Regions from separate parts of the Streptomyces sp. NPDC088762 genome, predicted to be linked through region 2. Evidence: riboswitches for the same ligand, from Rfam matches in the RefSeq annotation. Region 2 holds a riboswitch; each other region holds the start of a gene.
The links. Region 2 has a riboswitch for cobalamin ahead of ACIP5M_RS16255 (DUF4430 domain-containing protein). Riboswitches for the same ligand answer to the same signal wherever they lie in the genome.
Positions count from the first base shown of each region.

Region 1: linked by a shared signal. The riboswitch ahead of ACIP5M_RS19530 (ribonucleoside-diphosphate reductase subunit alpha) and the one ahead of ACIP5M_RS16255 (DUF4430 domain-containing protein) in region 2 are both predicted to bind cobalamin.
Region 3: linked by a shared signal. The riboswitch ahead of ACIP5M_RS18985 (energy-coupling factor ABC transporter permease) and the one ahead of ACIP5M_RS16255 (DUF4430 domain-containing protein) in region 2 are both predicted to bind cobalamin.

Region 1 covers NZ_JBIVKT010000008.1:22,606-32,417, reverse strand. The annotation lists gene ACIP5M_RS19530 (ribonucleoside-diphosphate reductase subunit alpha) at 1-2,180, opposite strand, end outside; cobalamin riboswitch at 2,322-2,456, opposite strand; gene ACIP5M_RS19525 (GNAT family N-acetyltransferase) at 2,497-3,009, opposite strand; gene ACIP5M_RS19520 (Uma2 family endonuclease) at 3,088-3,672, shown strand; gene ACIP5M_RS19515 (YbdD/YjiX family protein) at 3,724-3,918, opposite strand; gene ACIP5M_RS19510 (carbon starvation CstA family protein) at 3,915-6,179, opposite strand; gene ACIP5M_RS19505 (GntR family transcriptional regulator) at 6,262-7,026, opposite strand; gene ACIP5M_RS19500 (extracellular solute-binding protein) at 7,319-8,605, shown strand; gene ACIP5M_RS19495 (carbohydrate ABC transporter permease) at 8,764-9,786, shown strand; gene ACIP5M_RS19490 (carbohydrate ABC transporter permease) at 9,783-9,812, shown strand, end outside.
Region 2 covers NZ_JBIVKT010000006.1:31,915-40,379, forward strand. The annotation lists gene ACIP5M_RS16250 (prenyltransferase/squalene oxidase repeat-containing protein) at 1-1,337, shown strand, start outside; gene ACIP5M_RS16255 (DUF4430 domain-containing protein) at 1,398-1,892, opposite strand; cobalamin riboswitch at 2,026-2,173, opposite strand; gene ACIP5M_RS16260 (3-hydroxybutyryl-CoA dehydrogenase) at 2,772-3,641, opposite strand; gene aceB (malate synthase A) at 3,638-5,230, opposite strand; gene aceA (isocitrate lyase) at 5,341-6,627, opposite strand; gene ACIP5M_RS16275 (short-chain fatty acyl-CoA regulator family protein) at 7,010-8,413, shown strand; gene ACIP5M_RS16280 (cobalamin-binding protein) at 8,417-8,465, opposite strand, start outside.
Region 3 covers NZ_JBIVKT010000007.1:221,765-231,576, forward strand. The annotation lists gene ACIP5M_RS18965 (PadR family transcriptional regulator) at 1-246, opposite strand, end outside; gene ACIP5M_RS18970 (energy-coupling factor ABC transporter ATP-binding protein) at 470-1,291, opposite strand; gene cbiQ (cobalt ECF transporter T component CbiQ) at 1,288-2,037, opposite strand; gene ACIP5M_RS18980 (energy-coupling factor ABC transporter substrate-binding protein) at 2,041-2,382, opposite strand; gene ACIP5M_RS18985 (energy-coupling factor ABC transporter permease) at 2,382-3,077, opposite strand; cobalamin riboswitch at 3,106-3,301, opposite strand; gene ACIP5M_RS18990 (flavodoxin family protein) at 3,562-4,275, shown strand; gene ACIP5M_RS18995 (hypothetical protein) at 4,289-4,813, opposite strand; gene ACIP5M_RS19000 (hypothetical protein) at 5,096-5,623, shown strand; gene ACIP5M_RS19005 (L-serine ammonia-lyase) at 5,702-7,084, opposite strand; gene glyA (serine hydroxymethyltransferase) at 7,318-8,589, opposite strand; gene gcvH (glycine cleavage system protein GcvH) at 8,604-8,987, opposite strand; gene gcvT (glycine cleavage system aminomethyltransferase GcvT) at 9,100-9,812, opposite strand, start outside.

The DNA.
Region 1 (9,812 bases), on a different contig from region 2:
ATGGTGGGCGTCTCCAGGAACAGGTTCAGCGACTGCGACTGGTCGAGGAACGGGGTGCGGGCCGCCGCCATGTCGATCAGACCGCGCTGCGGGATCTCCCACGCCGTGCGGTACAGCGCGCGGACCTCGGCCGGGATCCAGCCGAAGCCCTGGACCGAGCCGCTGGACTCGCGCAGCGCCTCGCGGGTCTGCGCGTCCCACACGCCGAGCTGCTTCAGCTCCTCCACCAGGTAGCCGTTGACCTGGAGGAACTCACCGCTCAGCGTCTCGCGCTTGAAGAGGTTGGAGACCTGCGGCTCGATGCACTCGTACACGCCCGCGATCGAGGCGATCGTCGCCGTCGGGGCGATGGCGAGGAGCAGCGAGTTGCGCATGCCGCTCTTCGCGACGCGGGCGCGCAGCGCCTCCCAGCGCTCGGGCCAGTTCAGCTCGACCTCGTAGTGGTCCGGGTGCAGGACACCGCGGGCGGTGCGGGTCTGCTCCCAGGCCGGCAGCGGGCCGCTGCGCTCGGCGAGGTCGCAGGAGGCCTCGTACGCGGCCAGCATGATGCGCTCGGAGAGCTTGGTGGACAGGGCCTTCGCCTCGGGGGAGTCGAAGGGCAGCTTCAGCTTGAAGAAGACGTCCTGGAGGCCCATGGCGCCCAGGCCCACCGGGCGCCAGCGGGCGTTGGAACGGCCCGCCTGCTCGGTCGGGTAGAAGTTGATGTCCACCACGCGGTCGAGGAAGGTGACGGCGGTGCGGACGGTCTCGTCGAGGCGCTCCCAGTCGATCTCGCCGTCCACGACGAAAGCGCCCAGGTTGACCGAACCGAGGTTGCAGACGGCCGTCTCGCCGTCGTTGGTGACCTCGATGATCTCGGTGCACAGGTTCGAGGAGTGCACGACCGTGCCCGGCTCGGCGGTCTGGTTCGCCGTGCGGTTGGAGGCGTCCTTGAAGGTCATCCAGCCCTGGCCGGTCTGCGCGAGGGTGCGCATCATCCGGCCGTACAGGTCGCGGGCGGGCATGGTCTTGCGGGCCAGGCCGTCCGCCTCGGCCTTGCGGTAGGCGGCGTCGAACGCGTCGCCCCACAGGTCCACCAGCTCGGGCACGTCGGCCGGGGAGAAGAGGGACCACTCGGCGTCGGCGTTCACGCGGCGCATGAACTCGTCCGGCACCCAGTGGGCGAGGTTCAGGTTGTGCGTACGGCGCTGGTCCTCACCGGTGTTGTCGCGGAGCTCCAGGAACTCCTCGATGTCCGCGTGCCAGGTCTCCAGGTAGACGGCGGCGGCGCCCTTGCGGCGGCCGCCCTGGTTCACGGCGGCGACGGAGGCGTCGAGGGTCTTCAGGAACGGGACGATGCCGTTGGAGTGGCCGTTGGTGCCGCGGATCAGCGAACCACGGGCGCGGATGCGGGAGTACGAGAGGCCGATGCCGCCCGCGTGCTTGGAGAGCCGGGCCACCTGGTGGTAGCGGTCGTAGATCGAGTCGAGCTCGTCCAGCGGGGAGTCCAGCAGGTAGCAGGAGGACATCTGCGGGTGCCGGGTGCCGGAGTTGAAGAGCGTGGGGGAGGACGGCAGGTAGTCGAGGCGGCTCATCAGCCGGTACAGCGAGGCCACTTCCTCGACGGCCCCGACGGACTCGTCCGCGGCGAGACCGCAGGCCACGCGCAGCATGAAGTACTGCGGGGTCTCGATGACCTGGCGGGTGATCGGGTGGCGCAGCAGGTAGCGGCTGTGCAGGGTGCGCAGGCCGAAGAAGCCGAAGCGGTCGTCGGCGCCCTCCGCGAGGGAGTGCTCCACCAGCGAGTCCAGGCGGCTCGCGTGGGCCCGTACGAACGCGGCCGTGCGGTCGGCGATGAGCCCCTCGCGGTGGCCGACCTCGACGGAGGCCGAGAAGGAGGTGGAGCCCTGGCCGGCGGCCTCGTCCCGCACGGCCAGCGTCAGCAGCCGGGCGGCGAGCCTGGAGTAGGCCGGGTCCTCGGAGATCAGACCGGCGGCGGCCTCCGTGGCCAGCCCGCGCAGCTCGGCCTCGTCGGCGGCGGAGCTGCGGCCGCGCAGCGCGGCGGCGGCGACCCGGCCGGGGTCGGTGTCGGGGAGGTCGGCCGTCAGCTCGGTGAGGGTACGCAGCAGCGTGGCCCCCGGGCCTTCGGTGGTGTCGCCAGAAGCGGACTCGGCGCGCGGTGCGGAAGGCGCGATGGTCACGGCGGGAGCTCTCCCTCGCTCGGCCCGGCCGTCGGCGGGCAGGGCGCGGGGAGGCGCATGCGGGCGTGCCGAAGGCGCGTACACCGCATGGCGTCCACCGGCCCAACCGCGAGGCCCGGACGTGTCGGCACCCGGTTCGGTCGAGCCGGGCGCGCTGTCGGCAGGTCTTCGGACTTGCGTGTGCACCCATGGGTGTACTTCATACCGTTGCGGGACAGTTCCGGATTCGCACCGGATTCCCCTGCGGCGACAGCAGCCATGAGCATACATGTGGGGGGCGGTTGACGCGCGACCCCCCACATGTTGTGTCGGCCCGCTACTGGTTCGGTACTCCCAGCTGCATCGCGTAGGTCAGCAACGGCACCGTGGGGACGGGCGACCAGTCCCGCTCGGGGGTCCGTGCGAAGCCCAGCCGTTCGTAGATCCGGTGCGCGGCGGGGCTCTGGGCCTGGGTGGAGAGCACCAGGCGGGTCACGCCCTCGATGGCCTGCGCCCGCTGGACGCAGGCCCGCACCAGGGCCTCGCCGACGCCCCGGCCGCGACCGGCACGTGCCACCGCAAGCATCCGGAATTCGGCCTCGCCGGGCCCGGCGATGTCGGCCATGCGGCTGCCGGGCGGGGCGAAGGTCACACCGCCCAGCAGTACGCCGTCCAGCGTGGCGACGAGCACCTCGGCGTCGGCGGCCCGGCCGGCGACGTCGCGCAGCGCCCGCTCGTAGGAGTCGTCCTCGTTGTGGTCCAGGAGCCCGTCGTCGAGGTAGGCCTGCGCGGTGATGTCGCCCAGCTCGGCGTAGTCGTCGGGTACGGCTGTTCTGATCACGATGTCCATGCGGCCGAGTGTGCCGGACGGGTGTCAGGGTCCGGCGCTACCGTCGGAGACAGCACCGTCGAAGAAGGTGAGCGAGGCATGACCGTGATGCCCTACCGGCCCCACATGTTGACCGAGGACTTCGAGGCCGTGGCGCGGATAGCGGCCCGCGAGCGGGAGGGGACGCGGCTTGAATTCATCGACGGGGTAATCAGGAGCAAGGCCATGCCGGACGGCGACCACCAGATGATCATCCAGTGGCTCACGCGGATCTGCATGCAGTACCGGCCGGAGCTCTGGTTGCACGGGGGGCAGGGGATCAAGGCCCAGGAGTACCGGGAAGGACGGGCCATTCCGGACGCGGTGCTGGCGCCTTCCAAGGCGTTCGCCGGCCAGGGAGACTGGGTGGACCCCGCCCCCATCCTCATGGCGGTCGAGGTGCCATCCTGGGACTCCGATACCCACCGGCGCGACCGCGTCGAGAAGCCCCGAGCCTACGCCGAGACCGGGATCCCGGTGTACCTGCTGATCGACCGGCACAAGTGCGAGGTCTCCGTCTACAGCGAACCGAACGGGCAGCGGTACCAACTGGTTCACACCGTGCCGTACGGCAAGGACGTCGAACTGCCCGACCTCGTCGGCATCACCCTCCAGACCGAAGTCCTCAAGGACTGGGTGCGCTGAACCCGAAGGCCCCGCCGCGTGCAGCGGCGGGGCCTTCGGTATGGATGGTGCTCAGCAGCAGCGGAAGCCCTCGCGGGGGTCCGCCTCGCGGGCGTCGGTGCGGGCCCGTTCGAACTCCCGGCGGCTCGGGACCTCCGCGTCCGGGTCGTGGGAACGGGCGTGGGCGACGTACCGGTCGTAGGCCGCCTCGCCCGAGAACTCCCGTACGTAGTACCGGGCCCGCGCCAGTGCGCCGCGCAGGCTCATGACGCCGCCGGTTCCTTGACCCGTCCACCGCCCGAGTCCAGGCCCGCCGCGGCGAGTTCCGCCTTCTCCTGCGCGGTCGGGATCAGCCCGGCCGGAGCGATGATCTTGGACTCGGTCCACGGGACCTCGGAGAGCTTCACGGACTCCGGGCTGCTGATGGCCTTGAGGCAGGTCCGGGCCGCGTCGGCCAGCACGATGACGATCAGGATGGCGAACAGCGCCGACAGCGCGCCGTCCACCGTGGCGTTGGTGACCACGGTGTGCATGTCGTCCATGTTCTTCGCGGGCGGCAGCACCTTGCCCGCGTCGATCCCGCCCTGGTACTTGTCGCGCTGCGCGAAGAAGCCGACCTTCACGTCCTCCGAGAAGATCTTCTGGTAGCTCGCCGTGAGCGTGACGGCCACGTCCCATGCCAGGGGAACACCCGTCACCCAGGCCCACTTCAGCCGGCCGGACTTGACGAGCAGGGTGGTGCAGACGGCCAGGGCCACCGCCGCGAGCAGCTGGTTCGCGATGCCGAACAGCGGGAAGAGCTGGTTGATGCCGCCCAGCGGGTCCTTGATGCCGACCCACAGGAAGTAGCCCCAGCCGCCGACGACGAGGGCGCTGGCCAGCCACACGCCAGGCTTCCAGCTGACGTTCTTGAACGACTTGTGCACGTTGCCGAGGGTGTCCTGGAGCATGAACCGTCCGACGCGGGTGCCGGCGTCGACGGTCGTCAAGATGAACAGCGCCTCGAACATGATGGCGAAGTGGTACCAGAAGGCCTTCATTCCCGCGCCGCCGATCACGGACGAGAAGATCTCCGACATTCCGAGTGCGAACGTGGGCGCGCCACCGGTACGGGAGAGCAGGCTCGCTTCCTCGACGTCCTTCGCGGCCTGCGCGAGGGCCTCCGGGCTGATGGCGAAGCCGAAGTGGGTGACCGCCTCCGAGGCCGTCTGGACCGTGGTGCCGATGACGCCGCCGGGGGAGTTCACCGCGAAGAACAGGCCGGGTTCGATGATGGTGGCCGCGATCATCGCCATGATGGCGACGAACGACTCGGTGAGCATCGCGCCGTAGCCGATGACCCGGACCTGGGTCTCCTTCTGGATCATCTTCGGGGTGGTGCCCGACGAGACCAGCGAGTGGAAGCCGGACAGGGCCCCGCACGCGATCGTGATAAAGACAAACGGGAACATCGACCCGGCGAAGACCGGGCCGTCGCCGCGGGCCGCGAAGTCGGTGACCGCGGGCATCTTCAGGGTCGGCATGGCGATGACCACGCCCACCGCCATCAGCCCGATGGTGCCGACCTTCATGAAGGTGGAGAGGTAGTCGCGGGGAGCGAGCAGCATCCACACCGGCAGCACCGAGGCGATGAAGCCGTAGCCGATCATCCAGAGGACCAGCGTCTCCTTCTCCAGGGTGAAGGTGGAAGCCAGCGAGGACTCGGCGACCCAGCCGCCCGCGACGATGGCGAGCAGCAGCAGCGCAACGCCGATGGCGGAGACCTCGGTGACCCGGCCCGGCCGCAGGACGCGCAGGTAGAAGCCCATGAAGAGGGCGATCGGGATGGTCATGCCGATGGAGAAGACGCCCCACGGGGAGTGCGCCAGGGCGTTGACGATGACCAGCCCGAGCACCGCCAGCAGGATGATCATGATGGTGAACACGGCGAGCAGGGCGGCGACTCCGCCGACCGGGCCGATCTCGTCCCGCGCCATCTGGCCGAGCGAACGCCCGTCGCGGCGGGTGGAGAAGAACAGCGTGACCATGTCCTGGACGGCGCCCGCGAAGATCACGCCGGCGACGATCCAGATGGTGCCCGGCAGGTAGCCCATCTGCGCGGCGAGCACGGGTCCGACGAGCGGGCCGGCGCCGGCGACGGCGGCGAAGTGGTGGCCGAAGAGCACCCGCCGGTCGGTGGGGTGGAAGTCGACACCGTTGTCAAGGCGTTCCGCGGGGGTGGCCCGGGTCTTGTCCACCTTCAGGACGCGGTGGGCGATGAAGCGCGCGTAGAAGCGGTAGCCGATGGCGTACGAGCCCAGCGCGGCGGCGAGCAGCCAGGCGGCCGAGATCTCCTCGCCGCGCGAGAGGGCCAGGACGCCCCAGCCGAGGGCCCCGACGAGTCCGACGAGCACCCACACGGCGATGGACTTCGGCGAGGCGGGGGACGTCGGAGAAGGCGAGCCCGGCGTGGTGGCCGGACTCGCCGCGTCCCGTTGTGTTCCGGTTGATTCCGGTTTCGGCATGGCACTCGTCCCCTCGTCGATCATCTGCGTAAGCGCAGGGAATCTACGGGGAATTGCCCGGCCGACGTAAGACCCCGTCCGCATTCCGGTATGCGGACGGTCCTGTTCAGACTGCGGGGCGCTTGAGCCTGGCGACGAACTTGTACCGGTCGCCGCGGTACACCGACCGCACCCACTCCACCGGCTCCCCGTCCGCGTCCAGCGAGTGCCGGGAGAGCATCAGCATCGGCAGGCCGACGTCGGTGCCGAGCAGGCCGGCCTCGCGCGGGGTGGCCAGCGAGGTCTCGATCGTCTCCTCGGCCTCGGCGAGGTGGACGTCGTACACCTCGGCCAGGGCCGTGTAGAGGGAGGTGTACTTGACCAGCGAACGGCGCAGGGCCGGGAAGCGCTTGGCGGAAAGGTGGGTGGTCTCGATGGCCATCGGCTCGCCGCTGGCCAGGCGCAGCCGCTCGATGCGCAGGACCCGCCCGCCGGTGGTGATCTTGAGCAGCCCGGCGAGCGTGTCGTCGGCCGTCACGTAGCCGATGTCGAGCAGCTGGGAGGTCGGCTCCAGGCCCTGGGCGCGCATGTCCTCGGTGTACGAGGTCAGTTGGAGCGCCTGGGAGACCTTGGGCTTGGCGACGAAGGTGCCCTTGCCCTGGATCCGCTCCAGCCGGCCCTCGACGACGAGTTCCTGGAGGGCCTGGCGGACGGTGGTCCGCGAGGTGTCGAATTCGGCCGCGAGCGTGCGCTCCGGAGGCACCGGGGTGCCGGGCGGCAGTGTCTCGGTCATGTCGAGCAAGTGCCGCTTGAGTCGGTAGTACTTGGGGACACGCGCCGTGCGAGTGGCCGCCCCGCCTTCCGGCTCCGTGATCGCCCCTTCGGTGGCCATCGCCGCCCGCCTTCCCGACTCCAGTTTCGCTGCCGTCACCGGCTCCTCCGATATGTGCGGTCACATCGTGACACGTGCGGGGAGACAGGCCTTCCCCCTGCCCAGGTGTCGGTCCGATAACGGACCGAGCACCCGCTCATTAGACCCTTGACACCCCTAAAGGTCTAGGCCAAGCTCCAGCTACTGGTCTACACCAATATGGATCAGATCCCGGCCCCACGGGCAGTACTCGGTACGTACGTCACCGCGGCGGGCGAGGGAAGTTGCAGGCAGCATCCCCGAGGAGGGTGGCGTGAAGCGCAAGCTCATTGCGGCGGTCGGTGTCGTGGGAATGATGGTCGGAGTCGCGGCATGCGGCAATGGCGGCGACGACAAGCCGAAGGCCGACGCGTCGGGTGGCGCCAAGGAGATCACCGTCTGGGTGATGGACGGCTCCGCACCGAAGGCCTGGATCGACGAGGTCAACAAGGAGTTCTCGGCCAAGCACCCCGGTGTCACGGTCAAGGTCGAAGAGCAGAAGTGGACGGGCATCCAGGAGAAGGTCACCACGGCCCTCTCCGAGAACACCCCCCCGGACGTTCTCGAGCTCGGCAACACCCAGACCGCCGGCTACGCGGTCACCGGCGGCCTCGCCGACCTGACCAAGGACAAGGCCAAGCTCGGTGCCGACGCCTGGCAGAAGAGCATGCTCGCCTCGGCCGAGGTCGACGGCAAGCTCTACTCCGCGCCCTGGTACGCCGCCAACCGCGTCGTCATCTACGACAAGAAGGCCTTCGAGAAGGCCGGCGTCACCCCGCCGAAGACCCGTGACGAGTGGGTGGCCGGTCTGGAGAAGCTGAAGGCGGCCGACCCGGCCTCGCAGCCGATCTACCTCCCCGGCCAGAGCTGGTACGTCCTCGCCGGCTTCATCTGGGACGAGGGCGGCGACCTCGCCGTCAAGGACGGCGCCAAGTGGAAGGGCGGGCTGGGCACTCCGCAGGCCGCCTCCGCGATGGAGTTCTACAAGAAGCTGCAGTCCTTCTCCACCGCCCCCAAGGACAAGGACGAGGCCACCCCGCAGCAGTCCACCGACATCGTCCCCAAGGGCGGCGTCTCCTCCTGGATCGGTCTCGGCTGGGAGGCCGGCGGCGCCGAAAAGGCCCTGAAGGACGCGGGCAAGGAGGCCGACTTCGGCTACTTCCCGATCCCCGGCAAGACCGCCGACAAGCCCGGCACCGTCTTCCTCGGCGGCTCCAACCTCGCCGTGGCCGAGCGCTCCAAGAACAAGGAGCTCGCCAAGGAGTGGCTGGCCCTCGCCGCCGGCAAGGACCAGATGACCAAGTACGCCGCCGAGACCAAGGGCGCGCTGCTCCCGAACCAGGCCGGCGCCAACTTCGCCCCGGCCGCGGGCTCCTTCGCCGAGGCGATGGCCAAGGCCGGCGCCAACGGCAAGATCACCCCGGTCACCGCGGGATGGGCGAACGTCGAGACCGAGCCCAACCCGATCAAGGAGTTCATGACCAAGGTCCTGAAGGGTGACGACGCCGCCAAGGCGGGCGCGGACGCGGACAAGGAAATCGCGAACCGCATCAACAAGTAACGCCCCCGCCCGGCAGTACCCGCAGCACCCGCTGCGACCGCAGCACCCGCACGACCCAGCAGTGTGAACGCACCGGGGGGTGCGGCAGGCGCCCAGCCGCCCTGCCGCGCCCCCGGTCGCGCATTTGACTCCACAGTCAACCGCGAGGAAGCCAAGCCATGACCGTGCACTCCCAGGGAGCGGCGACCAGCGCTCCACAGGACGCACCACAGAAGTCCGCCGGACGGCCGCCGCAGGCGCCCACCGCCCCCGCCGGCCCCAGCCATACGGCTCCTCGCGGGAGCAGAAAACCGCTGCCCTCGGGCTGGCTGCCCTACCTGCTGGTCCTGCCCGCGGTGCTCAGCCTCGCGACCCTCCTGCTCTACCCGCTGATCAAGAACGTGATCCTGTCCTTCCAGGACATCAACAAGATCGAGTTCATCCAGCGGAAGTACCCGTTCGCCGGATTCGCCAACTACACCGAGCTGCTGGCCGACTCGAAGTTCTGGACCGTCGTCCTGCGCAGCTTCGCCTTCACCGCCGCCAACGTCGTACTGATCATGGTGCTCGGCAGCCTCATCGGCATCCTGCTGAACCGGCTCGGCAAGAAGATGCGGCTGGTCCTCTCCATGGCGCTCGTGATGGCCTGGGCCATGCCGATCGTCGCCTCGGTGCAGGTCTTCCGGTGGCTGTTCGACGAGCAGTTCGGCGTCATGAACTGGGTGATGCGCACGGCCGGCTTCGCCGGCTACGAACAGCACAACTGGATGGAGACCGGCCTCTCCACCCTCGTGATCGTCACGGTCCTGGTGGTCTGGGGCTCCATCCCCTTCGTCGCCCTCAACATGTACGCGGGCCTCACCACGGTCGGCGCCGAGCTGTACGAGGCCGCCCGGATGGACGGCGCCAACGGCTGGCAGACCTTCTGGAAGATCGTCTTCCCGAACCTCAAGCCCTTCTTCCTCATCACCACGTTCCTCGAGGTGATCTGGGTCTTCAAGGCCTTCACCCAGGTCTACGCGATGAACAAGGGCGGCCCCGACCGCTCCTCCGAGATCCTCCCGGTCTTCGCCTACGTCGAGGGCCAGAGCCAGGCCCACTACGGCCTCGCCGCCGCGATCTCCGTCCTGACGATCGTGATCCTCGTGGTCGTCATGTCCTTCTACTTCCGCCTGATCCTGAAGCAGGAGGAGGAGCAGTGAGCACGACCTCCGCCCCCAAGCCCCCG
Region 2 (8,465 bases):
TCCTGCCCGCCTTCGCGACGTCGACTCCGGCGCAGATCGCCACGTCCAAGACCAACGGTGTGGCGTACCTCAAGTCCCTTCAAGCAGCGGACGGTTCGTACGCCGGGTCCGGACTGTCCAACGAGTGGGCGTTCAGCGCGTTCGCCGCCGCGGGCACGGCGGTCGTCGACGTCGCCCCGGGCGGGGACACGACAAAGAACGCGCGGACCGTCTACCGCAACCTGCTCTCCACGGCGAGCTGGCCCTCGGCCTCCCCGGTCGTCACCGACTACGAGCGCGGCACGCTGAACGCCTACGCGGCCGGCATCGACCCGGCCCGGATCTCCGCCTCGCGCAACCTCATCGCGAACATCTACTCCTACTGGCAGACCGCCGAGCCGGGCTACTTCGGTCCCTCCTCCAACTTCAACGGCACCGTCTTCGCCGCCCTCGCCCTCGGCGCCAAGACCCAGGCCGGCGGCGCCCGAGTGCCCCAGTCGCTCACCGACTCCCTCGTCGCCCGCATCCGCGCCAACCAGCACAATGACGGCGGCTGGCAGTACAGCAAGGCCGAGGGCAACCCGACTGCCCTCGCCACCGCCGGTGACATCGACATGACCGGCGCCGCCATGGCCGCTCTGTGCGCCTCCGGCGTCCCCAACACCGACACCGACGTGGTCCAGGCGAAGAACTTCCTCAAGAGCAAGCTCGTCACCACCTCGGGCGCCTTCAACTCGATGTACGGCGTCAACACCAGCTCCAACGGCTGGGCGGTAGCCGGCCTCAACGCCTGCGGTATCAACCCCCAGACCGGCGACTTCCTCACCACCGCCGGGAAGACCCCGATCGACTTCCTCATCGCCAACCAGTACAACCCCGGCGGTGGCTTCAAGTACAAGCCCAGCGACACGGCCCCGTCCGCCTACGCCTCCATCGACTCGCTCCGGGCGGTCGCCGGCGGTGGCTTCACCTCCGCCCCGCCCGTCCCGGTGACCCCCGGGGCGCCGCAGTGGGTCGCGCAGTCGGCGTTCACCGCAGGTACGGCCACCAAGCTGGCACTTACCGTCGACGACGGTGCGGGCAACCTGAAGGTCTGCTCGGTCTCCTTCACGCCGACCGGCACGACCAGCACCCTCGGCGACGTCCTGAACTCCGCGATCGGCTCCGCCACCCCGTCGGGCTGCGTCACGAGCGTCACCCCGTCCTCCGGTACCGGCACCATCACGGCCGTCAACGGCAAGGCCAACAGCGGCTCCAACACCTGGAAGGTGAGCGTGGACGGTTCCGCGTTCGCCGGCGCCACCCGCGACAAGGTGATCAACGTAGGTGACACCATCGCGCTGCGCTGGGGCGCCTGATCCATATGCCGGGCGGGGTCCGCGGCTGCGCACCCCGCCCGCCAGTGCGACGCGTTCGGATCAGAAGGACGTCCAGACGAACGACACCTGGTCGCCGGCGTTCAGCTTGAACTGGCAGCCGCCGACCGGGGTGGGCGTGCCATTGACGGATATGTTCCAGTAGGCGGAGCCGCCGCCGCTGACGTTCTTGATGGTGTCGACGGAGAAGTCGTCGAACGAGGCGTACCAGGTGCCGTCCCAAGCGAAGTAGTTGAGACGGGCGGCGTCGTCCAGGGCCGCGGTCGGGGTGGGAACCTTGCTCGGGTTCGCCCCGCCGTTGGTCCCGTCGCACTTGTGCGTGCCGCCGGTGGCGGTGGTCACGTCATGACCCTTGGTCGTGATCTTGCCCTGGAACAGCAGGCCGTCGGGGCCCTGCACCGTGAGATTGACCTTGACAGGGACGTTGGTGTTCACCGGCTTGGCGTGGGCGACGGCCGGGACGGCGGTGAGGCCGGTGAGGGCGAGGCCCAGGGCGGCCGTCGTAACGGCGGCGCGACGGGTGAGGCTCAGGCGCATGGGGTGGCCTTTCTGACCGGTCGGGTCCGCTGACGGGAACCCGCAACCGGCGCGGCCCACCCCGGCAGTCGCACGAGCGCACTACGTGGTGTTCCGGCGGAACCGGGCTTCGCGCTGCAGACCATGACAGTGGAAGCGGATGCTGCCGCGCGGCGGGCATCCCGACTCGCGGCGCAGGTCATCGCGCCGCACACGGTTGCAGGTCAGCGCCGGATTCCCACCGGCTTCCCCCGATCGCACAGCCATTTGGTTGTGGTCCGGCCGCAGCCGGGCAGTGGCATCGTACGGGCAGCACCGGCCGCGGCCAAGTGCCCCTGGAATCAGAGGTAGTGGGTCTTACCGCAGGCTCGAAGCGCGAGGTGCTACCCGCGCGGTCCGATCATCCCGCGTGCTCGCTGCAGACGTCGGCCGAGTTCGGCGGCGACCTCCGCTGCGTCCTGCGGAGGTGTACCTTGCGCAGCGCCCTGAGCCCGGGTGGCTTGCACCAAGGGCCCCTCCAGCAGTTCCACGTATTCGACGAGGCTGCCGAGCGTCTGCTTCAGGGGACCGGACGCGTGCGTTCTGCGCGCCGAGCTGCCTACGGGCGGCGAGGAGGTTGTCGTAGTCGCGGGCCGGTATGGTCACCGTCGGCTCGTCCTGCGTGATGGGTATGCCGCCCTGCCGCTTCATCGGTGCCCCCTGGGTTTTCGCTGCGGTCGCCTGCCCCAACTTCAACATATAGGAGGGGGTTTGGGTTCCTGCGGTCATGACCAGACCAGAACCTGCAGGCACCGCAGTCGGCGTGGACAACGCAGCGGGGTGCGGCGGACACCACTCCGCCGCACCCCCTTCCACCACGCTGCCGGGCCCCTCAGCCCGGCGGCAGCACCGGGTCCCTCATCAGCCCCGGTCGTAGGTGTGGAACCCCCGGCCGGTCTTCCGGCCCAGCAGCCCAGCCTGCACCATCCGCATCAGGAGCGGGGGCGGGGCGTAGAGGGGTTCCTTGAACTCGGCGTGCAGCGACTCCGCGATGGCGGCGACGGTGTCGAGGCCGATGAGGTCGGCGAGCTTCAGCGGGCCCATCGGGTGGGCGCAGCCGAGCTCCATGCCGGCGTCGACGTCGGCCGGGGTGGCGAAGCCGGACTCGGCCATCCGGATGGCGGACAGCAGGTAGGGGACGAGGAGGGCGTTGACGACGAAGCCGGCCCGGTCCTGCGACCGGATCGCCGTCTTGCCCAGAGTCTCCCGGGCGAAGGCCTCCACCGTCTCCACGGTCTCCCGGGAGGTATGCAGCGAAGAGACGACCTCCACCAGTGGCAGGACGGGCACGGGGTTGAAGAAGTGCAGGCCCACGACCCGGTCGGCGCGCCCGGTCGTCATGCCCAGACGCATGACGGGCAAGGAGGAGGTGTTCGTCGCGAGGATCGCCTCGCTGTCGACGACGATCTTGTCCAAAGCCGCGAAGGTCTCGATCTTGACGTCCGCGTTCTCGGTGACCGCTTCGATGACGAGCTGCCGGTCGGCGAGGTCGTCGAGACTGCCGGTGAAGACGAGGCGGGCGAGGGCGTCCTCGGCGGAGATCCGGTCGAGCTTGCCCCGCTGGACGGCTCGTTCGAGGGAGACGGCCACCCGTTCACGGGCGGCACGGGCGGCGGTCGCGTCGGCTTCGCAGACGACGGTGTCGAGTCCGGCGCGGGCGCAGACCTCGGCGATGCCGGCGCCCATCTGCCCGCCTCCGACGACTCCGACGCGGCGGATACCGGCGCTCATGACCGCACCTCCGTGCGGTGGACGAGGTGGCGGCTGTAGGTGTCGGGGGTGAAGAAGGCCGGCAGGTCGCGCTCCAGCGCGGCCCGCTCGAGCACGGCCCTGGCCTCGGCTACGAGCGCATAGGGCCGTTCCGCGGTGAGCGCGTCGCATTCCTCGTCGAGCACGGCGAGCAGCTGGTCCCGGTCGATCCTCCGGTGGCGCAGCCACTGCCAAAGCTGGACACGGGCGATCTCGGCGGTCGCCGCGTCCTCCATCAGGCCGTAGAGGGCGACCGCTCCGTGGCCGCGCAGCCAGGCCTCGAAGTAGCGCAGCGAGATGGCCACGTTGGCGCGAACCCCTTCCACCGTGGGCGGCGCGCTGATGCGGCGGACGGAGAGCAGGTCCGCCGCCGTCACGGCGACGTCGTCGCGGGTGCGGTCGAGCTGGTGGGGCCGTTCACCGAGAACACCGTCGAAGACTTCGCGGCAGACGGGGACCAGGGCGGGGTGGGCGACCCAGGAGCCGTCGAAGCCGTCCTCGGCCTCGCGTTCCTTGTCCAGGCGGACCTTGGCCAGGGCGGCGATGTTGGCCTCCGGGTCCTTGGAGGGCACGTGGGCGGCCATGCCGCCGATGGCGTGCGCGCCGCGCCGGTGGCAGGTGCGTACGAGGAGTTCGGTGTAGGCGCGCATGAACGGCGCGGTCATGGTGACCTGGGCGCGGTCGGGGAGCTGGAAGTCGGTGCGGTGGCCGAAGGTCTTGATGATGCTGAACAGGTAGTCCCACCGGCCCGCGTTGAGGCCGGCGCTGTGTTCCCGGAGCGCGTGGAGGATCTCCTCCATCTCGAAGGCCGCGGTGATGGTCTCGATCAGGACCGTGGCACGGACGGTGCCGCGCGGGATGCCGAGGAGTTCCTGTGCGAGGACGAAGATGTCGTTCCAGAGGCGGGCCTCGCCCGCGTTCTCCAGCTTGGGGAGGTAGAAGTACGGGCCGTACCCGGCGTCGATCTGCCGCTGCGCGCAGTGGAAGAAGTACAGCCCGAAGTCCACCAGCGACGCCGGGACGGGCCGACCGTCGATCTCCAGGTGCTCTTCGAGGAGGTGCCAGCCTCGGGGACGGACGACGATGGTCGCCAGGTTCCCGCCGAGGCGGTACTCCTTGCCCTCGGGCGTGGTGAAGTCGATGCGGCGCTCGATGGCGTCGAGCAGGTTGAGCTGGCCGTCGATGACGTTGTTCCAGGTGGGGGATGTGGCGTCCTCGAAGTCCGCCATCCACACCCTGGCGCCGGAGTTGAGGGCGTTGACCGTCATCCTGCGGTCCGGCGGGCCGGTGATCTCCACTCGGCGGTCCTCCAGGCCCGGGGCCGGCGGAGCCACGCGCCAGTCGGGGTCGTCACGGACGGCAGCGGTGGCGATGGAGAAGTCCAGCGGGGATCCCGAGACGAGGCGGTCCTTGCGCCGGCGCCGTTCCTTGAGGATCTCGTCGCGGCGGTGGGCGAATGCTGCGTCGAGGCGGCCGATGAAGTCGAGCGCCTCCGGCGTGAGGATCTCGTCGTGGCGGTCGCCCGGCGCCGCGAGGACCCGGACCCGGTGCGTGGTGGCGGTGGTGGTCATGCGGTCTCCTGACGAGGGGTGGGGCGGGAGCCGGACGGAGACGGTCGTCCGGCTCCCGCTGAACGCGGACCTTCGGCCATGGGCGGGCCGGCGGGGAGGGGCGGAGCGTCTTAGTGGAACTGCTCTTCCTCTGTGGAGCCGGTGAGTGCGGTGGTGGAGGAGGCGGGGTTGACGGCGGTGGAGACGAGGTCGAAGTAGCCGGTGCCGACCTCGCGCTGGTGCTTGACGGCGGTGAAGCCGTGTTCCTGGGCGGCGAACTCCCGCTCTTGGAGGTCTACGTAGGCGGTCATGCCGTGCTCGGCGTAGCCACGCGCGAGGTCGAACATGCCGTGGTTGAGGGAGTGGAAGCCGGCCAGGGTGATGAACTGGAACTTGTAGCCCATCGCGCCGAGTTCGCGCTGGAACTTGGCGATCTGGTCGTCGTCCAGAGCCGCCTTCCAGTTGAACGAGGGCGAGCAGTTGTACGCGAGCATCTGGTCCGGGTACTGCGCGTGGATCGCCTCGGCGAACTCGCGGGCCTGGGCGAGGTCCGGGGTGCCGGTCTCGACCCAGATGAGGTCGGCGTACGGTGCGTAGGCGAGGCCGCGGGCGATGACCGGGGCCATGCCGTTCTGCACCCGGTAGAAGCCCTCCGCGGTGCGCTCGCCGGTCGTGAACTGCGCGTCCCGCTCGTCGACATCGCTGGTCAGCAGGTTCGCCGCGAGTGCGTCCGTGCGGGCGATGATCAGGGTCGGGGTGTCCGCGATGTCGGCGGCGAGGCGGGCCGCGTTCAGGGTGCGGATGTGCTGGGAGGTCGGGACGAGGACCTTGCCGCCGAGGTGGCCACACTTCTTCTCCGAGGCGAGTTGGTCCTCGTAGTGGATGCCCGCGGCACCAGCCGCGATCATCGCCTTCGTGAGCTCGAAGGCGTTCAGCGGGCCGCCGAAGCCGGCCTCCGCGTCGGCGACGATCGGCGCCAGCCAGTCCGTGGCGTCCGCGCCGCCCTCCGCGGTCGCGATCTGGTCGGCACGCAGCAGCGCGTTGTTGATCCGACGGACCACCTGGGGAACGGAGTTGACCGGGTAGAGGGACTGGTCCGGGTACGTGTGCCCGGCCTGGTTGGCATCGGCGGCCACCTGCCAGCCGGAGAGGTAGATGGCCTGGAGGCCGGCCCGGACCTGTTGCACCGCCTGGCCGCCGGTCAGCGCGCCCAGGGCGTGCACGTAGTCGAGTTCGTGGAGCTGGCGCCACAGGCGTTCGGCGCCGCGCCGGGCGAGGGTGTGCTCCTCGCGGACGCTGCCGGACAGCCGGACCACGTTCTCGGCCGAGTAGGTGCGCTCGATGCCCGCCCACCGGGGGTCGTCGGCCCACCGCTGCTTGAGCTGCTCGGCCGCCGCCGTCGTGTTCGTGTCTGCCATGACTGTCACCGTCTCCGTGAATCGCTTGGTCTGCCAACGTCTGTCCGTCGCGGACGAGACGTTGGCACTGTGTGCCTTGATAGTGGGTTGCGGCCGCCGGCCCCACCTGGGGAGGAGCTGAGCAATGATGCAGGTCAGCCAGGTCAGATTGCCGGGATCTCCGATGTCAGGGCGCGAATCGGTGCCCGGACTGTCCGCCTGGGCCGCTGGGGTCCGGCGGGCCGCAGGACAGACTCTGGCAGCGGCACGCGGTGCCATCAATGAGGTACATCTGCCAAGTTCTGCGAATCTTCTGCGGCGTATTTGCCAAGCTTGCGAAGGTTGGCAGCAGCAGAATCGTGCGTACTCTGAAGCCCTGGCGGACTAAGCCGAGGGAGCCCAGGTGAGCAAGACGTACGCGGGTGCGCGGCTGCGGCGGCTGCGCGAGGAGCGCCGGATGAGCCAGGCCGAGCTGGCCCGGGTCCTCGGCATCTCCCCCAGCTACCTGAACCAGATGGAGCACGACTCCCGCCCGCTCACCGTCCCGGTGCTGCTGCGGCTGACCGAGGCGTTCGGCGTCGACCCGGGGTTCTTCTCCGAGCGTGACACCAGCCGCCTCGTCGCCGACCTCCGCGAGGCCCTGGCAAACGAGGTCGCCGAAGCCCGCGTCTCCACCTCCGACCTGGCCGAACTCGCCAGCCGGATGCCCGCTGTCGCCTCCGTCCTCTTGGACCTGGGGCGGCGCAGTCAGCTCCTGGCGGAGCGGCTGGCGGACACCGCCGACGGACGGGACGGTGGCCGGGCGGCACCACGCTCACCGCACGAGGAAATCCGTGAGTTCTTCTACCGGCGCCAGAACTATCTCCACGAGACCGACCTCGCCGCCGAGGGCCTCGCCCAGGAGATCGGCATCCGCCCTGGGGAGGTCGTCCGGGTGCTTTCGAACCGTCTGACCGAACACCACGGGATCCGCCTCGCGTCCGACTCCGACCGCCTCCATCACTTCGACGGACGGACACGCGTCCTGCACCTGTCAGGCAGGCTCCGCCCGGGCCAGCAGGCGTTCCGGATGGCCACCCAACTGGCCCTCCTGGAACACGGGGACGAGCTGGACCAGTTGGCCGCCGAGGACTTCCCCTCCGGCTCCCCAGCCCACGGGCTGGCCCGCATCGGCATCGCCAACTACTTCGCCGCCGCGCTGATCCTCCCGTACCGGACCTTCCACACCGCCGCCGAGGAGTACCGCTACGACATCGAACGCCTCACCGACCACTTCGGCATCGGCTACGAGACCGTCTGCCACCGCCTGAGCACCCTCCAGCGGCCCAGGCTGCGCGGCGTTCCGTTCTCCTTCGTCCGCGTCGATCGGGCAGGGAACATGTCCAAGCGGCAGTCCGCCACGGGATTCCACTTCTCCCGGGCCGGCGGCACCTGCCCGCTGTGGAACGTGTACGAGGCCTTCGCCGCGCCCGGCCGCATCCACGTCCAGGTCGCTGCCATGCCCGACGGGCAGCGGTACTTGTGGACCGCCCGGGCCGTCACCCGCCACCGCGGCGGCTGGGGCGAGCCCGGCAAAACCTTCGCCATCGGCCTCGGCTGCGAGATCCGCCACGCGTCCCGGCTCGTCTACTCCGACGGCCTCGACCTCGACAACGCCTCCGCCGCCACCCCCATCGGCATGGGCTGCCGCCTCTGCGAACGCCTCGACTGCCCGCAACGCGCCGTCCCGCCGCTCGGCCGCCCGCTCGCGGTCGACGAGAACAGCAGCACCTTCATCCCCTACCCGGTCGCCCACCCCCAGGGGTGAGACTCACCCCAGCCGGCGCGCCTCCGCCTCGGTCACCGGGTCACCCGCCGGC
Region 3 (9,812 bases), on a different contig from region 2:
CCACCGGGCCAGCTCCGCGCTGCCGGCGGGCAGGACCTCGTACTCCTTCTTCTGCCCGCGGACGGGGGCGTCGGTCGGGAGCGCGCGGATCAGGCCGGAGTCTTCGAGGCGGCCGAGCTCGCGGTAGATCTGCTGGTGCGTCGCGGACCAGAAGTATCCGATGGACTTGTCGAACCGCCGGGTCAGCTCCAGCCCGGACGAGGGCTTCTCGAGCAGGGCGGTGAGGATGGCGTGCGGCAGGGACATGCCGCCATCCTAGGTTTGCGGGGCCCTGCCGCCTGCCGCCTGCCGCTGCGCGGGGGCTTCCCCACCCCGCCCCTTCCCGAAACCGGGGGCTCCGCCCCCGGCCCCCGCCCCGGGGCTCCGCCCCGGACCCGGGCGGGGGCTCCGCCCCCGAACCCCCGCGCCTCAAACGCCGGCGGGGCTGGAATTGCGCTCCGCGCATCGGGGCCCGGGGCCCGGGGGTCGGTTACCGCCAGGTGGTCAGGGAGTCCGGGGTTCGGGGGCCCGGGGCGTTCGCGGTGAGGAAGCCGTGGGTGCGGAGGAAGGACGTGACCGCCGGGGCCCACGCCTGGCGCAGGCCCGCCGAGGACAGGAGTTCGGGGTCCGCGAGGAGGGACCCAGCCGGCCCGGTCCGGATGCCCGACGGGGTCAGGACCGCCGCGTCGTCGGCCCAGCGGACCGCCAGCTCCACGTCGTGGGTGGCCATCACCACCGTGGTCCCGGCCGACCGCAGCCCGGCCAGCACGTCCAGCAGCCGTTCCTGCCCGTCGGGGTCCAGCCCGGCCGTCGGCTCGTCCAGGATCAGCACCCGCGGAGCCATCGCCACCGCCCCCGCGATCGCCGCCCGCTTGCGCTGCCCGTAGGAGAGCAGGTGCGTCGGCCGGTCCCGCAGCGCCGTAATGTCCAGCGCCGACAAGGCCGATTCCACGCGCTCGCGGACCTCCGCCACCGGCAGGCCGAGGTTCATGGGGCCGAAGGACACGTCCTGTTCCACCGAGGCCGCGAACAGCTGGTCGTCCGGGTCCTGGACCACCAGCTGCACCGCCGTCCGCAGCCGGGTCAGGCCGGCCCGGTCGTGGGCCACCACCTCCCCGTCCAGGCGCAGCGCGCCCGAGCCCGGCCGCAGCCCCCCGCTCAGAAGCCGCATCAGCGTGGTCTTGCCGCTGCCGTTGCGGCCCAGCAGGACCAGCGCCCGGCCCTCGGCGATCCCGAAGTCCACCCCGGACAGCACGGCGGGCCCGTCCTCGTACGCGTAGCCCGCGCCCACCAATTCCACCAACGGCCTCACAGGTACAGCTCCTTCAGTACGAGGGTCACGGCCACCAGGGCCGCCAGCAGCGCGCCGGACGTGGCCAGGAACCGCCAGGACAGTGCCGCGTCCGGTACGAGCACCCGCAGCGTGCCGTCGTAGCCGCGCCCGGCCAGGCCCGTCTGGAGCCGGGCCGCGCGGTCGAAGGCCCGTACGAAGGAGGTCGCGGCGAGCCCGGCCAGCGAACGCCACGCCGCGGCCCGCCCGGTGGTGCCCAGGCGGGCCGCCTGCGCCTGGCGTACGCGGGCGAGGGAGTCGAGCAGCAGGAAGCCGATCCGGTACATGACCAGGGCCACGTCCACCACCGGGGCCGGCACCCCCGCCCGGACCAGCCGCGGCAGCACGTCCGAGACGGGGGTGGTGAAGGCGAACAGCAGCACGCCCAGCGAGGCCGCCGAGGTGCGCAGCAGCAGCTCCGCGGCCTGCCGGGGCCCGTCGGGGGCCAGTGCGACGAACCCGTCGGGCCCGCCCACCGCGAACAGCAGCGGCAGCGCCCCGGTGAAGCAGAAGCCGAGCGGGATCCGGAAGGCCCGCCACAGCTGCCGCCCGGCCACCCCGGCGGGCCCGAGGAGCACGGCCAGGGTGGCGGCGGCGACCAGCGGCCCGCCCGGCCACGGAGGCAGGCACACCGCGGTGACGGTCAGCCCGATCCCCAGCAGGGCCTTCTCCAGCGGGTGGCGGCGGCGCCAGCGGCTGCTGTGGGCGGCCGCGTCGATCGGCAGCACCGCCTACGACTCCGCGGGGGACGGCGCCGCGGCGGCCGCTGCTGCCGCCGCCGCGCCCTGGCGGCGGCCCCTGCGGACGCCGAAGTAGTACGCGAGCACGCCCGCGCCCAGGGCCGCCTGGAGGGCGAACAGCGCCGACTCGATCTCCGCGGAGGGGGGTTCGTACAGCGGCGAGAACCACGGCTCGTAGTCCGGCTTCAGCTCGGTGATGGCCGATTCGGCCTGCCCGTCGGCGCCGGTGAAGGGCTCCTCCTTGCCCTCGCCCAGCCCCAGCGCGAGCGGGAGCACGGCCAGCGCCGCGACGAGGAGCAGCAGCAGGGTGTTGATCTTTGCGTTCCTGGACATCAGACCGTCGCCTCCTGCTTCGACGTACCCGGGGTGAGCTTGGCGACGCCCAGCCGGACCAGGTCCGACTTGCTCGACTGCATCAGCAGCCGCATCACGAGCACGGTCAGCAGGCCTTCGCTGACCGCGAGCGGGATCTGGGTGAGCGCGAAGATCTCGCCGAACTTCAGGAGCGAGCCGGTGAATCCGGTGGCCGCGTCGGGGAAGGCCAGCGCCAGCTGGACGGAGGTGACGCAGTAGGTGACCAGGTCGGCGAAGAAGGCGCCGAAGAACACGGTGACCAGCAGCGGCACACCGGCCTTGCGCAGCAGCCGGTAGATCCCGTAGCCCGCCCAGGGGCCGGCGATCGCCATCGAGAAGACGTTGGCGCCCAGGGTGGTGAGCCCGCCGTGTGCCAGCAGCAGCGCCTGGAAGAGCAGGGTGATGGTGCCGAGGACGGCCATGATCGGCGGCCGGAAGAGGATCGCCCCCAGCCCCGTGCCGGTGGGGTGGGAACAGCTGCCCGTCACGGAAGGGATCTTCAGCGCGGACAGTACGAAAGTGAACGCCCCGGACGCTCCGAGCAGCAGCGTGCTCTCCGGATTGGCCTTCACCTCGCGGGTGAGGGCGCGCACGCCGTGGACGACGAACGGAGCGGACGCGGCGCCCCAGGCGACCGCGTGCAAGGGGGGCAGGAAGCCCTCGGCTATATGCATGAGTGGGGAGACCTCTCCAGCACCTCGTGGATGGACGACGCGCCCTGGCCGGTCTCCTGGCTCACGGGTCTTGATGCCCGGACTCCGCCTTCCCGGGGCCGTGCGGTCTCCCGCGCGGGCCCAGTGGCTTCCCGCAAGAATGGAGCCGGACTTCCCGATCACAGTGGCGAGGGCCGCACCGGTTTCCCACCGGTTTCCCGAACACCAAGGCCCGATGACCCTAGTCGGCCGCGCGGACCGGTAACAACCCGCCCCAAACGCGCCGAACGGTGGCCGGATTCCACTTAATGGTCACTCCGCGGAATCACCGTGCCGCCTTCGGCACCAACGGCCCCCTCCGGAGCGGGAGTTCCCCCTGTCCGTGACTGCCCGGAACCGGCTGTCGCGCACCGCCGCGCTGTTCCGTACGGGCGCGCCCGCAGACGCGCACCCGTACGGGCGCGGCCCGGTGGCGGCGCGGCCCCGCCGCGCACAGGCTGGGGGCGTGGCTGCCGACTACTCGTACCCGGACCTGACCGCCCTCTACGTGAACTGCACGCTCAAGCGCTCGCCGGAGCCCAGCAACACCGAGGGGCTGATCGACAGGAGCCGCGCGGTCATGGAGTCGGCCGGCGTCCGGACCTCGCTCATCCGCGCCGTCGACCACGACATCGCGACGGGCGTCTGGCCGGACATGACCGAGCACGGCTGGGAGAGCGACCAGTGGCCCGTCCTCTACAGCCAGGTCATGGACGCCGACATCCTCGTGCTGTGCGGCCCGATCTGGCTCGGCGACAACAGCTCCGTGATGAAGCAGGTCATCGAGCGGCTTTACGCCTGCTCCTCGCTCCTGAACGAGCAGGGCCAGTACGCCTACTACGGGCGCGTCGGCGGCGCCCTGATCACCGGCAACGAGGACGGCGTCAAGCACTGCGCCATGAACGTCCTCTACAGCCTCCAGCACCTCGGCTACGCGATCCCGCCGCAGGCCGACGCCGGCTGGATCGGCGAGGCCGGACCCGGGCCCTCCTACCTCGACCCGGGCTCGGGCGGCCCCGAGAACGACTTCACCAACCGGAACACCACCTTCATGTCATGGAACCTCATGCACCTGGCCGCCCTCCTCAAGCGGTCGGGCGGGATCCCGGCCCACGGCAACCAGCGCTCGCTGTGGGACGCCGGCTGCCGTTTCGACTTCCCCAACCCCGAGCACCGCTGAGCCGTCCGGCCCCTCAGCAGCAGACGTTCCGGTGCGCGACGTCCAGGACGAACCGCTCCGGGTGGTGCAGCTTGTGGGTGCTGAAGGCCGGCTTGGACCCGAAGGCGGCGCCGAAGGTGACGTACCCCTCGAAGTCGCCGGTGAGGGCGAGACCCTTGAGCCGGGGCAGATCGATCGTGATGAGCTTCGGCCCGCGGTAGACGCTCCTGCCGTCGTCATCGTGAGCGGCGGCGGGATGCAGGCGGATCTGCAGGAAGAACGCCCCGGCGAGCGGGACGGGCTTGCCGGACCCGTCGTAGACGAGCCGGGAGACGGGGGTGACGGTGACCGGGGGAACGTGTCCCCGCAGGTCGATGACGATCCGGTCGTACGTGCAGTGTCCGCCCCAGCGGGCATTGACGACGAGCGGGGTCCGGGTGGTGCGGGCGCGGCTGTCGGTGGCGCCGGCCGTGGCGGCCGGAGCGGCGAGCGCGATCCCGGCGGTGAGCAGAACGCCCGTGGCCAGGGCGGTGACCTGCCGGCGGCGTGGGTGGTTCATGACGTCCCCTCGATTCTCGAGAGACGGGGACTGGTGTCACCATCTAGGACATTCCCGGCACACCCGTTGGTTGCACCCCGCGCGGACGGGTTGGCCGCGGGCGGTGGGGGAAGTGGGCGATCGCCGGTACGGGCCGCCGTCGAGGTGGCAGTGTGGGCGGGTGGGAAGCGGCCGTGCCACAGGGGAGAGCAGACGCCTCGTCTCAGATCGTCACGTCATGTCCTGGGCGCCCTCGTCCTCGCCCTGGCGGTCGCCGGGTGCGGTGACGGGGAGGAGCGGGAGGTGTCGCAGGAGGGGAAGGGCGGCTACCCGTGGGTGGCCACGGATGAGATCTGCAACGACATGCCGTACGGGAAGCTGGCGGATCCGCTCGGGGCGCGGCAGGAGGTCGCGGACCGCGCCGGGCGGTCCGGAGGGGGTGCGCCCGGGTTCACGTGCGTACAGCCGCTCGTCGAGACGGGCCCGGCCACGTGGAAGAACGTGAAGGTGGAGCTGGACTTCGCCTTCACCGAGAGCGTCGACTTCGCCAAGGACATCCACGCCAAGGACCGGGAGAACGTCGGCAAGGACATCGCGGACAGCGGTCTCGTCCCCGTGGAGAAGGTCGGGAAGGAGGCCTTCCGGTTCGGCTACGACAAGCCGGCCGACCTGCGGCAGGTACGGGAGCTCCACGTCCGGGACAGCAACCTGCTGTTCGACGTGACCGTGACCGCCGAGGCGCACACCCCTCCCACCCCCGAGAGCCTCAAGGCGCTGGACGCGGCCGTGGACGGCTTCGCCAGGGCGTGCCTCAAGGAGCTCCGGAAGTAGCCCCGGGATGCGGCGGGGGCCCGGCGCGCGCCGGGCCCCCGCGTAGTACCACCGCCTACGACCACCGCGCGAGCGGCGTCAGCACTCGATGACGTTGACCGCGAGACCGCCGCGGGCGGTCTCCTTGTACTTCACCTTCATGTCGGCGCCGGTCTCCTTCATGGTCTTGATGACCTTGTCGAGGGAGACCTTGTGGCTGCCGTCGCCGCGCATGGCCATCTTGGCGGCGGTGACGGCCTTGACGGCCGCCATGCCGTTGCGCTCGATGCAGGGGATCTGGACCAGGCCGCCGACCGGGTCGCAGGTCAGGCCGAGGTTGTGCTCCATGCCGATCTCCGCGGCGTTCTCGACCTGCTCCGGGGTGCCGCCCAGCACCTCGGCGAGGGCGCCGGCCGCCATCGAGCAGGCGGAGCCGACCTCGCCCTGGCAGCCGACCTCGGCGCCGGAGATCGAGGCGTTCTCCTTGAACAGCATGCCGATCGCGCCCGCGGCGAGGAGGAAGCGGACCACGCCGTCCTCGTCCGCGCCCGGCACGAAGTTCACGTAGTAGTGCAGCACCGCCGGCAGGACGCCCGCAGCGCCGTTCGTCGGGGCGGTCACGACCCGGCCGCCCGCCGCGTTCTCCTCGTTGACCGCCATCGCGTAGATCGTCGTCCACTCGCTGCGGTGCATCATCGGGTCGCCCTCGGTGCGCAGCTGGCGCGCCGTGGAGGCCGCCCGGCGCTTGACGCGCAGGCCGCCGGGGAGGATCCCCTCCCGGGACATGCCGCGGGAGACGCAGGACTGCATGACCCGCCAGATCTCCAGGAGGCCCTCGCGGATCTCCTCCTCCGTGCGCCAGGCCTTCTCGTTCTCCAGCATCAGCGAGGAGATCGACAGGCCGGTCTCGTTCGCCAGGCGCAGCATCTCGTCACCGGAGCGGAAGGGGTACTTCAGCACCGTGTCGTCGAGCTTGATCCGGTCCTCGCCGACCGCGTCCTCGTCGACGACGAAACCGCCGCCGACCGAGTAGTAGGTCTTCTCCAGCAGCGGGGCGCCCGCCTCGTCGTACGCGAAGAGCGTCATGCCGTTCGCGTGGTACGGCAGCGAGCGGCGACGGTGCAGGATCAGCTGGTTCGGCTCGTCGAAGGCGATCTCGTGGACGTCGCCTATCTCCGCGCCCAGCAGGCGCAGGCGGCCGCTCTTGCGGATGCGTTCCACCTCGTCGTCCGCCGTCTCCACGTTCACCGTGCGGGGCGAGTGGCCCTCCAGGCCGAGCAGCACCGCCTTGGGGGTGCCGTGGCCGTGTCCGGTCGCGCCGAGGGAGCCGAACAGCTCCGCGCGGACGGACGCGGTCTGGGCGAGGACACCGTCCTTCTTCAGCCGCGTGACGAACATGCGCGCCGCGCGCATCGGGCCGACCGTGTGGGAGGAGGACGGGCCGATGCCGATGGAGAAGAGGTCGAAGACGGAGATGGCCACTGGCGGACTCCCTTGTCTGCTCGTGGGGTGGGAGGGGGCAGGAGAGGCGGATCGTGCCGGGTAGGGCGGATTGCGCGGATTTTGTCCGACAGACGAGCTTAACGCGGCGAAATGAACGGCTTGGCCGCCGAACGGATCGGGAGGGGTACGGGCGCGTGTACGGGATCAAGGCGCGCCCGGGCATGGGAAGGGCCCGGCCCCGTACGAGACGCGGCCGGGCCCCCGGTCCGTCGTTAGAGCGACGGGTAGAGCGGGAACTTCGCGGCGAGCGCGGAGACGCGCGCCTTCAGGCCCTCGCTGTCAGTACGCCCGAAGGGAGAAGGCGCCTTCAGCGCTGCCGCGATGATCTCGGCGACCTCGGTGAAGTCCTCGGCGCCGAAACCGCGGGTGGCGAGCGCCGGCGTACCGATGCGCAGGCCCGAGGTGACCATCGGCGGGCGGGGGTCGTTCGGGATGGCGTTCCGGTTGACCGTGATGCCGATCTCGTGGAGCCGGTCCTCGGCCTGCTGGCCGTCCAGCTCGGAGTTGCGCAGGTCGACCAGGACCAGGTGGACGTCCGTACCGCCGGAGAGGACGGAGACGCCGGCCTCGGTGACGTCGGGCTGCACCAGGCGCTCGGCGATGATCTTCGCACCCTCCAGGGTGCGCACCTGGCGCTCCTTGAACTCCTCCGAGGCGGCGACCTTGAAGGACACGGCCTTGGCGGCGATCACGTGCTCCAGCGGGCCGCCCTGCTGACCCGGGAAGACCGCGGAGTTGATCTTCTTGGCCAGCTCCTGCGTCGACAGGATGACACCGCCGCGCGGACCGCCGAGGGTCTTGTGCGTGGTGGTGGTGACGACGTGGGCGTGCGGCACCGGGTTCGGGTGCAGACCCGCGGCGACCAGGCCCGCGAAGTGCGCCATGTCGACCATCAGGTACGCGCCGACCTCGTCCGCGATGCGGCGGAAGGCGGCGAAGTCCAGCTGGCGCGGGTAGGCGGACCAGCCGGCGACGATCAGCTGCGGCTTGGACTCCTTGGCGAGGCGCTCGACCTCGGCCATGTCGACCTGACCGGTCTCGTCGACGTGGTACGGGACCACGTTGTAGAGCTTGCCGGAGAAGTTGATCTTCATGCCGTGGGTCAGGTGACCGCCGTGGGCCAGGTTCAGGCCCATGATCGTGTCGCCCGGCTTCAGCAGCGCGAACATCGCGGCGGCGTTCGCCTGCGCACCCGAGTGCGGCTGGACGTTCGCGGCCTCGGCGCCGAACAGCGCCTTGATGCGGTCGATCGCGATCTGCTCGACCACGTCGACGTGCTCGCAACCACCGTAGTAACGGCGGCCCGGGTAGCCCTCGGCGTACTTGTTGGTCAGGACCGAACCCTGGGCCTCCATGACGGCGACCGGAGCGAAGTTCTCCGAGGCGATCATTTCGAGGGTCGACTGCTGGCGCACGAGCTCGGCGTCGACGGCGGCGGCGACGTCGGGGTCGAGCTCGTGGAGAGGGGTGTTCAGCACGGACATCAGGGTTCCCTGGGTCAGTTGTCGGAGTGGGTGAGCGCGGCGTACTCCTCCGCGGAGAGCAGGTCGGCCGGCTCCTCCGCGATGCGCACCTTGAACAGCCAGCCACCCTCGAACGGGGCGGTGTTCACCAGGGCCGGGTCGTCCACGACGTCCTGGTTGAACTCGACGACCTCACCGGTGACGGGGGAGTAGAGGTCGCTGACCGACTTGGTCGACTCCAGCTCGCCGCAGGTCTCGCCCGCGGTCACCGTGTCGCCTACCTCGGGGAGCTGGGCGTAGACGACGTCACCGAGCGCGTTGGCCGCGAACTCGGTGATGCCGACCGTCGCGACGCCGTCCTCGGCGGCCGACAGCCACTCGTGCTCCTTGCTGAAACGCAGCTTCTCGGGGTTGCTCATGGCCTGATTCTCCTGGATGCGGGGGAGTGGATCGAACAGCGGTCTTGGGTACTGAGACGGCGCGCCGCACGGGCCCCGCAGGGGCGCCCGGACGGCGGGGTCGTGTGCGGGACTACTTCTGCCGCTTGTAGAACGGCAGCGCCACGACCTCGTACGGCTCATGCGTACCGCGAATGTCGACGCCGACGCCGGAGGCGCCGGGCGCGGCGTGCGCCGCGTCCACGTACGCCATCGCGATCGGCTTGCCCAGCGTCGGGGAGGGGGCGCCGGAGGTGACCTCGCCGATGACCTGACCGCCGGCGACGACCGGGAAGCCGGCGCGCGGGACGCGGCGGCCCTCGGCGACCAGGCCGACCAGCTTGCGCGGCGGGTTGGTCGCGGCGCGCTCGGCGGCGGCCTCCAGCGCGGCGCGGCCGACGAAGTCGCCCTCCTTCTCGAACTTCACGACACGGCCCAGACCGGCGTCGAAGGGGGTGAGGGAGGTGCTCAGCTCGTGCCCGTACAGCGGCATGCCCGCTTCCAGGCGCAGGGTGTCGCGGCAGGACAGGCCGGCCGGGACCAGGCCCACGCCCTCGCCGGCCTTGGTCAGCGCCTGCCACAGCTCGACGGCGTGCTCGGGGGAGACGAACAGCTCGAAGCCGTCCTCGCCGGTGTAGCCGGTACGGGCGATCAGCGCGGGCGCGCCCGCGACGGTGCCCGGCAGGCCGGCGTAGTACTTCAGCCCGTCCAGGTCGGCGTCGGTGAGGGAGGCCAGGATGCCGGGGGACTCGGGGCCCTGGACGGCGATCAGCGCGTAGGCGTCGCGGTCGTCGCGGACCTCGGTGT